Regions from separate parts of the Streptomyces sp. NPDC048417 genome, predicted to be linked through region 1. Evidence: riboswitches for the same ligand, from Rfam matches in the RefSeq annotation. Region 1 holds a riboswitch; the other holds the start of a gene.

What was found. Region 1 has a riboswitch for cyclic di-AMP ahead of AB0D59_RS13750 (transglycosylase SLT domain-containing protein). Riboswitches for the same ligand answer to the same signal wherever they lie in the genome.
Region 2: linked by a shared signal. The riboswitch ahead of AB0D59_RS42645 (M23 family metallopeptidase) and the one ahead of AB0D59_RS13750 (transglycosylase SLT domain-containing protein) in region 1 are both predicted to bind cyclic di-AMP.

The regions. Positions count from the first base shown of each region.
Region 1 is NZ_JBEZKI010000007.1:230,712-235,826, forward strand. Features, by position in the region: gene AB0D59_RS13730 (ATP-grasp domain-containing protein) at 1-530, shown strand, start outside; gene AB0D59_RS13735 (FAD-dependent oxidoreductase) at 557-1,753, shown strand; gene AB0D59_RS13740 (hypothetical protein) at 1,838-2,425, opposite strand; gene AB0D59_RS13745 (HAD family hydrolase) at 2,574-3,380, shown strand; gene AB0D59_RS13750 (transglycosylase SLT domain-containing protein) at 3,390-3,878, opposite strand; cyclic di-AMP (ydaO/yuaA leader) riboswitch at 3,884-4,079, opposite strand.
Region 2 is NZ_JBEZKI010000038.1:20,570-25,684, reverse strand. Features, by position in the region: gene AB0D59_RS42645 (M23 family metallopeptidase) at 210-965, opposite strand; cyclic di-AMP (ydaO/yuaA leader) riboswitch at 978-1,141, opposite strand; gene AB0D59_RS42640 (pitrilysin family protein) at 1,388-2,776, opposite strand; gene AB0D59_RS42635 (pitrilysin family protein) at 2,773-4,176, opposite strand; gene AB0D59_RS42630 (DNA topoisomerase IV subunit A) at 4,457-5,115, shown strand, end outside.

The DNA of each region.
Region 1 (5,115 bases):
TCAAGGTGCGCTCGTGGCCGCCGCACGCGGGCATGACCGCGAACGCGTACGTCGTCGACAACCCGGAACTCGCCGACCTCGCCGCACGCTTCATCAAAGAGATCGGCTTCAGCGGCATCATCGACCTCGACCTGCGCTTCGACCGCCGCGACGGGCAGTACAAGCTCCTCGACTTCAACCCGCGCATGGGCGCCCAGTTCCGGCTCTTCGAGAGCGAGTCGGGGGTGGACGTCATCCGTGCCATGCACCTGGATCTGACCGGGCGCCGCGTTCCGGAGGGGGAACAGCGCGCCGGCCACCGGTACGTCGTGGAGAACATCGACCTGCCCGCCCTCCTCGCCTACCGCCGCAGCGGTTATACGACGCCGCACGCGCCCGAGCGGCCGAGCGGGACCGAGCTGGCCTGGCTCGCGGGTGACGACCCGCTGCCGTTCGTCACGATGCTCGCCCGCTTCGTGCGTCCGGGCGCGAAGCACCTCTACCAGCTGTGGCGCACCAACCGCCGCGGCTCCAGCACCGCCACGAAGTAGGCACCACGTTCCTGCGGAGGGACTTCGTGATCCAACCGGTAGCAGTCATAGGTGCCGGGCCCTTCGGCCTGTCCACCGCCGCCCATCTGCGGGCGCGCGGCATCCCCGTCCGGGTCTTCGGCGACCCCATGGTCAGCTGGCGCGACCACATGCCCGAGGGCATGCTCCTGAAGTCGACGCCCGCCGCCTCCAACCTCGACTGCCCGCAGCGCGGGCACACCCTCGCCGACTACTGCGACGCGGCGGGCCTGCGCAGGCTGGTGACCGACGAGGACATCATTCCGGTGGAGACCTTCATCGGCTACGGCGAGTGGTTCCAGGAGAAGCTGGTACCCGAGCTGGAGCGGGTACGGGTGGTCTCCGTGGACCGCGACAAGGCGGCTGGGTTCGAACTCAAGCTGGACTCGGGGGAGGTGTTCACGGCCCGCGCGGTCGTCGTCGCCACCGGTCTGTCGGGGCTCGCCCACGTTCCCGCGGAGCTCGTGGGAGCGACGGCGGACGGGCCCGCGGGACCGGTCTCGCACAGCTCCCAGCACCACGACCTGACCCGGTTCTCCGGCAAGGAACTGATCGTCGTCGGGGCCGGGCAGTCCGCGCTGGAGACGGCCGCTCTCGCGGCCGAAGCGGGCGCCCAGGTGCGGGTGGTCTCCCGCGGACGCGGCAAGGTCGCCTTCGGCGCCCCGCCCTGGGACCAGCCCCGGCTGCGCCCGGAGTCCCCGTTCGGCCGGGCCTGGTCGCTGTGGGCGCTCAGCTACTACCCGCACCCCTACCGCTTCCTCCCCGCGCGGACCCGCCACTACCTGGTCCGCCGGGTGCTCGGGCCGCTCGGCGCCTGGTGGCTGCGCGACCGCTTCGAGGGCAAGGTCCAGGTCCACGCCGTCGTCGGCGTGACCGGCGCCGACACCTCCGACGGTGCCCCCGTCCTCACCGTCCGCACCCATGACGGACGCACCGACCGGCTCACCGCCGACCACGTCGTCGCCGCCACCGGCTACCGCGTGGACACCGCGGCGATGGACTTCCTCGGCCCCGAGCTGCGCACCCGCGTCGCGGTGAGCCGCGGCGCCCCGAAACTCGGCGTCGGATACGTCTCCTCCGTGCCCGGCCTGTACTTCACCGGCCTGCCCGCGGCGGCGTCGTACGGACCGGTGATGCGGTTCGTGTGCGGTACGGAGTTCGCCTCGCCGCGTCTGGCCAAGCACCTGGCCGCTGCCCACGCCTGACACCCGCCCCTGGGCAAGGCCGCCGCCCATCCGGGGCAAGGCCGCCGCCCACCTCTGGGGCCGGGCCGCCACCCGGCTCCGGGGCTACGCCTCCTCGGCCGCCCGCTGCCAGGCCAGGAACTCCTCGATCAGCTCCGGCGGGTTGGCCGCCTCCGTGGCCTCGACCTCCCAGCCCGGGCAGTACATGTCGAAGACCACCACCGGCAGCGCTCGGCCGAGGGCCTTCTCGATACGGCCGCCGGAATGCAGATCCCGCGCCAGCCGTATGCACGCGTCGGCGAAGTGCAGCCCCAACAGGTCGTGCTTCGCGTCCAGTTCGGCGTCGTCGCCGTCCCCGTCGAACCAGAGTCCGAGCCGCCGGACCTCCTCGGTGTACAGCGCGCCGCCGACCGGGTCCTCGGGACAGTTGCCGAGCATCTCGAAGCCGTCGAAGAGCCAGCACGCGTAGTTCCAGCGCGCCTCGCCGGGGTCCGTCGGGTTCCGTTCGGCCTCGTACTGGCTCTCGGTGTTGTAGCCGATCGCCACGTACGGTCTGCGGTCGTCGTCCTCGACCCGCCAGATGCGGAACGACAGCGCGTAGATCTCCGGCCGCGGCTCCCGCGGGAACCGGTCCAGCACCCCGGTCGCCGCCTCCAGCAGATGCGCCCGGAAGTCCCCCGGTACGTCCGTCACCACGCCCGCCCCCGTCCGATCGGTGCCGTCAACACACCGCCAACGTAACGCGCCCCACTGACATCGCCCCATCAAGGCGACGGCTGGCGCCAATTGAGGCCGAAACGCACAGTGAGTCTCAGGGGCGTGCTGTCCGTATTCTCTGATCATGGTCGCACCCTCCCCGTACGCACTGATCGCCACCGACATGGACGGCACGCTGCTGCGCGCCGACGACACCCTGTCGGAACGGTCGCTCGCCGCGCTCGCGCGGGCCGGCCGGGCGGGTGCCCGGCATCTCGTGGTGACCGGCCGTCCCGCGCCGAGAGTGCGCCCCCTCCTGGACGACCTCGGCTGCACGGGTCTCGCGGTCTGCGGCCAGGGCGCGCAGGTGTACGACGCCGGCGCTGACCGGCTGCTGTGGTCGGTCACCCTGGACCGGGAACTGGCGGAGACCGCCCTCGGCAAGATCGAGGCCGAGGTCGGGCAGGTGTACGCGGCGGTCGACCAGGACGGCGTGGACGGGCTCACGCTCATCGAGCCGGGCTATCTGATGCCCCACCCCACGCTGCCCGCGCTGCGCGTCGACCGGCGCGACGACCTGTGGTGCGCGCCCATCAGCAAGGTGCTGCTGCGCCACCACACCCTGTCCGACGACGAACTGGCGGCGACCGCGCGCGCGGTGGTGGGATCGCTGGCGACGGTCACCATGTCGGGGCCGGGAACCGTCGAGCTCCAGCCGTGCGGGGTGACCAAGGCGACCGGGCTGGCGCTGGCCGCCGACCATCTGGGGCTGAGCCCCGAACAGGCCGTCGCCTTCGGGGACATGCCCAACGACATCCCCATGTTCGACTGGGCGTCCTACGGGGTGGCCATGGCCAACGCCCATCTCGAACTCAAGGCGGTGGCCGACGAGATCACTTTGTCGAACGAGGACGACGGCATCGCCGTCGTCCTCGAAAGACTCTTCGGCTGACGGCGCCGGTCAGTACGCGCCGTGCACGTTGTCCATCGAGCCGTACCGCGCGGCGGCGTAGTTGCAGGCGGCGGTGATGTTCGCGACCGGGTCGTAGATGTCGAACGACGTGCCGTCCACGTGGTAGGTCTTGAACGTCGGGTCGATCACCTGGAGCAGACCCTTGGAGGGGATGCCGGCGGCCGCGTTGGAGTCCCAGAGGTTGATGGCCTGCGGGTTGCCGGAGGACTCACGCATCACGTTGCGGTAGATGCCGTTGTAGGAACCCGGGATGTTCTTCTCGGCCATGATCGCGAGCGACTCGCGGATCCAGCCGTCGAGGTTGTTCGGGTACCCGGCAAGCGTCGTGGAAGCCGTCGAGGTGGTGGAAGTGGCGGCGGAGGCGGCGGTCGCCCCGATGAGCGGCAGGGCGAGAACGGCGGCGCCGCTACCGACGACGGCGAGCTTGCGGACGATGCGGTTACGGCGGGGACGGCGGTGCTGGGCGGCAGCAGACATGTCGTGGTTCCTCTCCGTCGCCTGCGGGGTGAGCTGTCGGGTTCGGGCCCGGGGAGTGCCCGGCCGCTCCGCCCTGAGGCGAGGCGACTTCACCCCTAGCCGTTCCGGTACGACGTCCGTCGGTGACATCGGTCGCCCGGTCCGGCGACTTACCTGGTTTCCCCGCTCCTGCCGTGCGAATGGACTCGTCGATGGGTCACGACGGGCGGCGGCAGGATTCGGCGTCCGCCCGGCGAGCGGGAACGTATGCGAGAGCACATGTCCGGAACAAGTACCTGATTCACACAACACGCCGATTGACCTTGATCTGAGTCGTATAGGCCGCTTGATCCTTTGCGGCTGCCAATCCTCAACTCGCCCACAGGGAAAGGTGAGGAAGGGTCGCCTTACCGCCTTTGTGGCACTCCGGGCCACGTGACCTACTTCACGAAACGGCAATTAAGGCGAATCGGACAAGAGGGATTCGCGGAATCCGTTTTTCCCGGCATCAGCGGAAAAGTGCCTCGCAGTCATTCGTGCGGATTGCAGTGATTGGGGTGGAAGAAGTGGCCCGCGTCACAGGCAATTCGGGAGATTGTCCGAATTGCCTTGTTCGGTGGAATTCCGGCTCGATGGGCCGAACCGGTGGGGTCCGGTCGGGTGTGGCTCGGCAGCGGGTTCTGTGCAGCCGGTTCATCCGGTCGTGTGGCCTCTCCGGCGCGCCCTCGTGAACTCCGTGCGGCCCGGGTACGCGCGCGTGCCGCTGATCGTGCGCGGTGGGGAGGTTGACGCCCGGAGGCTTCGTCCGCCCGGGCGTCTCGAAGGCCGTCGGGCGACCCAAGGGCTTGGAATCCGCCGGGAGTTCACCTGTGACGGGCGTACGTGATTCCGCTCACGTCGGAGCAGGGGGTGGCGGGCTCACCGACCCGGCGGCGGGCGGCGCGGCCGTCCACGCGCGTGTGTCCACCGTGAGGGCGGAACCTCCGCCGCACCGCGCGTCGTTGTCATAGTGGCCGTCCGTGGAGGGCCACGGCGACCGCCTTGAGCGGCTCGGGTGCGAGGGCCGCCGTCCGGAGGGACATGCAGCCGTCTCAGGAGGTACCGACCGTGCCGACGCTCGCGTTGCACCGGGGCCGCGCTGTCGGCCGCTCGACGGTCGAGGCCAGCCCCGTCCGTCGGTCGAGGCAAGTCCGGGCTCGTCCGCCACTGGGCGCCACGCGCGCGTGCGCGTGGGGAGCGACGTTCGGACGGCGAACGT
Region 2 (5,115 bases), on a different contig from region 1:
CACGCCGGGGTCGCGCGGGAGCGGTGCACGCAGGGTGCTCGGAGAACGCACACGCCGTGGTGACATGCTCGCGCGCCCCGCGCCCCGCGCCCCGCGCCCCGCGCCCCGCGCCCCCGCGCCCCCGCGAGGGCTGCGCGGGGCGTGCGCGCCGTAACCCGCGCGGGGCGTGCGCGCGGTATTCGCGCGCCGAGCGTGCGCGCCGTGGTCGGTCAGACGTTCACGCCGTGCTTGCGGAGGTAGGCGACCGGGTCGACGTCCGAGCCGTACTCCGGGGTCGTGCGGGCCTCGAAGTGGAGGTGGGGGCCGGTCACGTTGCCGGTCGCGCCGGAGAGGCCGATCTGCTGGCCCGGGGTGACCTTCTGGCCCACCGAGACGCCGATCGACGACAGGTGGCCGTACTGGGTGTACATGCCGTCGGCCATCTTGATGACGATCTGGTTGCCGTAGGACCCGCCCCAGCCGGTGGAGACGACCGTACCGGTGCCGACGGCGTGCACCACCGTGCCGGTGGCGGCGTGGAAGTCGATGCCGGTGTGGGCGCCGGAGGACCACAGGGAGCCGCCGGTCTTGTAGCCGGTGGAGACGTACGAGTCGGAGATCGGCGCGACGAAGGCGTTGAGGCGCTTGCGCTCCGCCTCCCGCGCGGCGCGTACCTCGGCCTCGCGCTCCTTCTTGGCCTTCTCCACGGCCTTCTTGCGCGCGGCCTCCTCGGCCGCCTTGCGCTCGGCGGCGGCCTGCTGCGCGGCGGCCTGGGCGTCGATCTGGTCGGCGACCGAGTCGCTGACGGTGATGACCGGGGTGAGGCCGGTCTGCTCGACGGAGTTCTCGGCGGCGAGCGCCGGGGCGGCCGAGACGGTGCCGATGACACCCGTGGTGGTGAGGGCCGCGATGCCGGCGGCCTGCGCGGTGGTGCGCTTCACCCGGCCGGGACGACGGTGCTTCCCGGAGGCGCACATGAACGCCATGTAGAGGCTGGTCCTTTCCTTCCCTCTCGCCTACCGGGTTAGCTGACGGGTTCGGAGCAGGAAGGTCTCCTACGGGCCCCCTCGCGGCTCGCGCGGGCGCCCGATTCACCCCAGGGACTGCGTGGGTCCCCGGCTCCCCTGGCTCGCGCCGTACGGGGACTCGGCGATGGCTGTCCGGTGCCGCGGGCGCGGCGCACTGCCTGACGAACAGCCCGGAAGAACCTACGAGGACGTCCTCGCAATGCTCAAACGGATCACGTCTTTTGTCGCGCATCCCACAGGGCAGACAGGCAACCTCCGCCCTAATTCGGACATTCGGCGGCCCTGGTGACGCACCAGTCACCAGGGCCGCTTCACGCGCGCGTGCCGCTCGTCCGGACGCGCTGGTTGCTTCGCCGCTCGCTTCGCTCGGCTTGCTCCGCCTACTCCGCGGCGACGACCGTCACTTCGCCGATGCCGAGGGCCTCGACGGGCTCCTTGATCTGCGCCGCGTCGCCGACGAGGACGGTCACCAGGTGGTCGACCGGGAAGGCGTTCACGACCGCCGCGGTGGCCTCCACGGTGCCGGTGGCGGCCAGTTGCCGGTAGAGCGTGGCCTGGAAGTCGTCGGGCAGATGCTGCTCGACCTGGTCGGCCAGGGTGCCGGCGACGGCCGCCGCCGTCTCGTACTTGAGCGGTGCCACGCCGACGAGGTTCTGCACGGCGACGTCGCGCTCGGCGTCCGTGAGTCCCCCGGAGGCGAGGGTGCGCAGCACCGTCCACAGGTCGTCGAGCGCCGGGCCGGTGTTCGGGGTGTCCACGGAGCCGCTGATGGCGAGCATCGCGGCGCCGCTGCCGTCGGGGGCGGACCGCAGGACCTGCCCGAAGGCACGGACGCCGTAGGTGTAGCCCTTCTCCTCGCGCAGGACGCGGTCCAGGCGCGAGGTGAGGGTGCCGCCCAGGCAGTAGGTGCCAAGTACCTGGGCGGGCCAGACGCGGTCATGCCGGTCCGCACCGACGCGGCCGATGAGCAGTTGCGTCTGGACCGCTCCGGGGCGGTCCACGATGACGACACGGCCGGTGTCGTCGGCGGAGACCGGGGGCACGGGCCGGGGCTGGGCGGTGGAGCCGCGCCAGGCACCCAGGGTGTCGCCGAGCAGCTCGTCCAGGTCGATGCCGGTCAGGTCGCCGACGACGACCGCGGTGGCAGTGGCGGGCCGCACATGCCGGTCGTAGAACGCGCGTACGGCGGCCGCGTCGATCTTCTCTACGGTGTCCTCGGTGCCCTGGCGCGGACGGGACATCCGCGTGGTCGAGGGGAACAGTTCCTTGTAGAGCTGCTTGGCGGCCCGGCGGCTGGGGTTGGCCAGCTCGTGCGGGATCTCGTCGAGGCGGTTGCGGACCAGCCGCTCGACCTCGCTGTCGGCGAAGGCGGGTGCCCTGAGCGCGTCGGAGAGCAGCCCGACTCCCTTGCTCAGGCGGGAGGCGGGGACCTCCAGGCTGAGCCGGACGCCGGGGTGGTCGGCGTGTGCGTCGAGGGTGGCGCCGGCCCGCTCCAGCTCGGCGGCGTACTCCTCGGCGGAGTGCTTGTCGGTGCCCTCGGAGAAGGCGCGCGCCATGATCGTGGCGACGCCGTCCAGGCCGGCCGGCTCAGCGTCCAGGGGCGCGTCCAGGAGCACCTCGACGGCGACGACCTGTTGGCCGGGGCGGTGGCAGCGCAGCACGGTCAGGCCGTTGTCCAGGGTGCCGCGCTCGGGTGCCGGGAAGGCCCAGGGCCGGGCGTCGCCCGCTTGGGGCCGGGGGTGGAATTCCATGGTGGCGAGCTCGGTCACTTGGCCGTCTCCTCGTCGTCGTGCTCGGCGGTTGCGGCCTCGACCGTGGCCTCGGCCTCGGGGTCCTCGGGTACGTCGGCGTCCTCGACCGCCTCCGGGGACTTGGGCTCGTAGACGAGCACCGCGCGGTTGTCGGGCCGCAGCCGGGCCTTGGCGACCTCCTGGACCTCCTGCGGGGTCACCGCGAGGACGCGCTGGACGGCGGTCAGGGCGAGCTGCGGGTCACCGAACAGGACGGCGAACCGGCACAGTTCGTCCGCGCGGCCGGCGACGGTGCCCAGCCGGTCCAGCCACTCGCGCTCCAACTGGGCCTGGGCGCGCTCCATCTCCTCGGGCGTGGGGCCCTCCTCGGCGAACCGGGCGAGCTCCTCGTCGATGGCGGCCTCGATGACCGGCACCTCGACGTCACCGGAGGTCTTCACGTCCAGCCAGCCCAGGGAGGGTGCGCCGGCGAGCCGCAGCAGGCCGAAGCCGGCGGCGACGGCCGTACGGTCGCGCCGTACGAGGCGGTTGTAGAGGCGGGAGGACTCGCCGCCGCCGAGGACGGTGAGGGCCAGGTCGGCCGCGTCGGACACGCGCGTGCCGTCCTCCGGAAGCCGGTAGGCGGCCATCAACGCGCGCGCGGGCACCTCCTCCACGACGACCTCGCGCAGCTGCTCGCCCATGATGTCGGGCAGCGAACCGTCGCGCGGGGCGGGCTTGCCGTCGTGCGCCTGGATGGAGCCGAAGTACTTCTCGATCCAGGCAAGGGTCTGCTGGGGGTCGATGTCGCCGACCACCGAGAGCACCGCGTTGTTGGGCGCGTAGTAGGTGCGGAAGAACGCCCGCGCGTCCTCCAGGGTGGCCGCGTCCAGGTCAGCCATCGAGCCGATCGGCGTGTGGTGGTAGGGGTGGCCCTCCGGGTAGGCGAGCGCGGTCAGCTTCTCGAAGGCGGTGCCGTAGGGGACGTTGTCGTAGCGCTGGCGGCGCTCGTTCTTGACGACGTCCCGCTGGTTCTCCATGGACTCGTCGTCCAGGGCGGCGAGCAGGGAGCCCATGCGGTCGGCCTCCAGCCAGAGGGCGAGCTCCAGCTGGTGGGCGGGCATGGTCTCGAAGTAGTTGGTTCGCTCGAAGCTGGTGGTGCCGTTGAGCGAGCCGCCGGCGCCCTGGACGAACTCGAAGTGTCCGTTGCCCTTCACCTGGGCGGAGCCCTGGAACATCAAGTGCTCGAAAAGGTGAGCCAGGCCGGTACGTCCCTTGACTTCGTGCCGGGAGCCGACGTCGTACCAGAGGCAGACCGCCGCGACCGGGGTCAGGTGGTCCTCGGAGAGCACCACGCGCAGACCGTTGGCCAAGCGGTGCTCGGTCGCTGTCAGGCCTCCGGAGCCTGTCTCGGCCGTGGTCGTGTGACCCATGGGCATGTACGTCCCTTCACTCGCGTCACTCACTCGCGGAAGCGGTCTCGAACCGCGGTTTTCCTGCCGGTCCTGCCACTGTATGCAAGCGTGCCGGGACCCGGCGAAGTTCCCGCACCGCGTACGCCCACAGCGGATCGCGTAGCCTGCGTCCGACCCGCTCCCGAACGCCTCCGAGGCACCGGGGCGGGCCGCGGAGACCGGGGCCTGGCCCGGGTTGTCGGTGCCGCGGTCCACAATGGTCAGCGTCAGATCCCGTTCACGCATGAGCAAGGAGCCGGCAGCGATGGCCCGCCGCAGCACGAAGACCCCGCCGCCCGACGACTCGTACGAGGAGAGGATCCTCGACATCGACGTCGTGGACGAGATGCGCGGCTCCTACCTCGAGTACGCGTACTCGGTCATCTACTCGCGCGCCCTGCCGGACGCCCGCGACGGCCTGAAGCCGGTGCACCGCCGCATCGTCTACCAGATGAACGAGATGGGTGTGCGCCCCGACCGCGCCTATGTGAAGTGCGCGCGCGTGGTCGGCGAGGTCATGGGCAAGCTGCACCCGCACGGCGACGCGTCGATCTACGACGCGCTGGTGCGCATGGCCCAGCCGTTCTCGATGCGCGTCCCGCTGGTCGACGGCCACGGCAACTTCGGCTCGCTGGGCAACGACGACCCGCCGGCCGCCATGCGGTACACCGAGTGCCGGATGGCCGAGGCGACCAGCCTGATGACCGAGTCGATCGACGAGGACACGGTCGACTTCGCGCCCAACTACGACGGCCAGGAGCAGGAGCCGGTGGCACTGCCCGCCGCCTTCCCGAACCTGCTGGTCAACGGCTCGTCGGGGATCGCGGTCGGCATGGCGACGAACATGCCGCCGCACAACCTCGGCGAGGTGATCTCGGCCGCCCGCCATCTGATCCGGTATCCGAACGCGGACCTGGACACGCT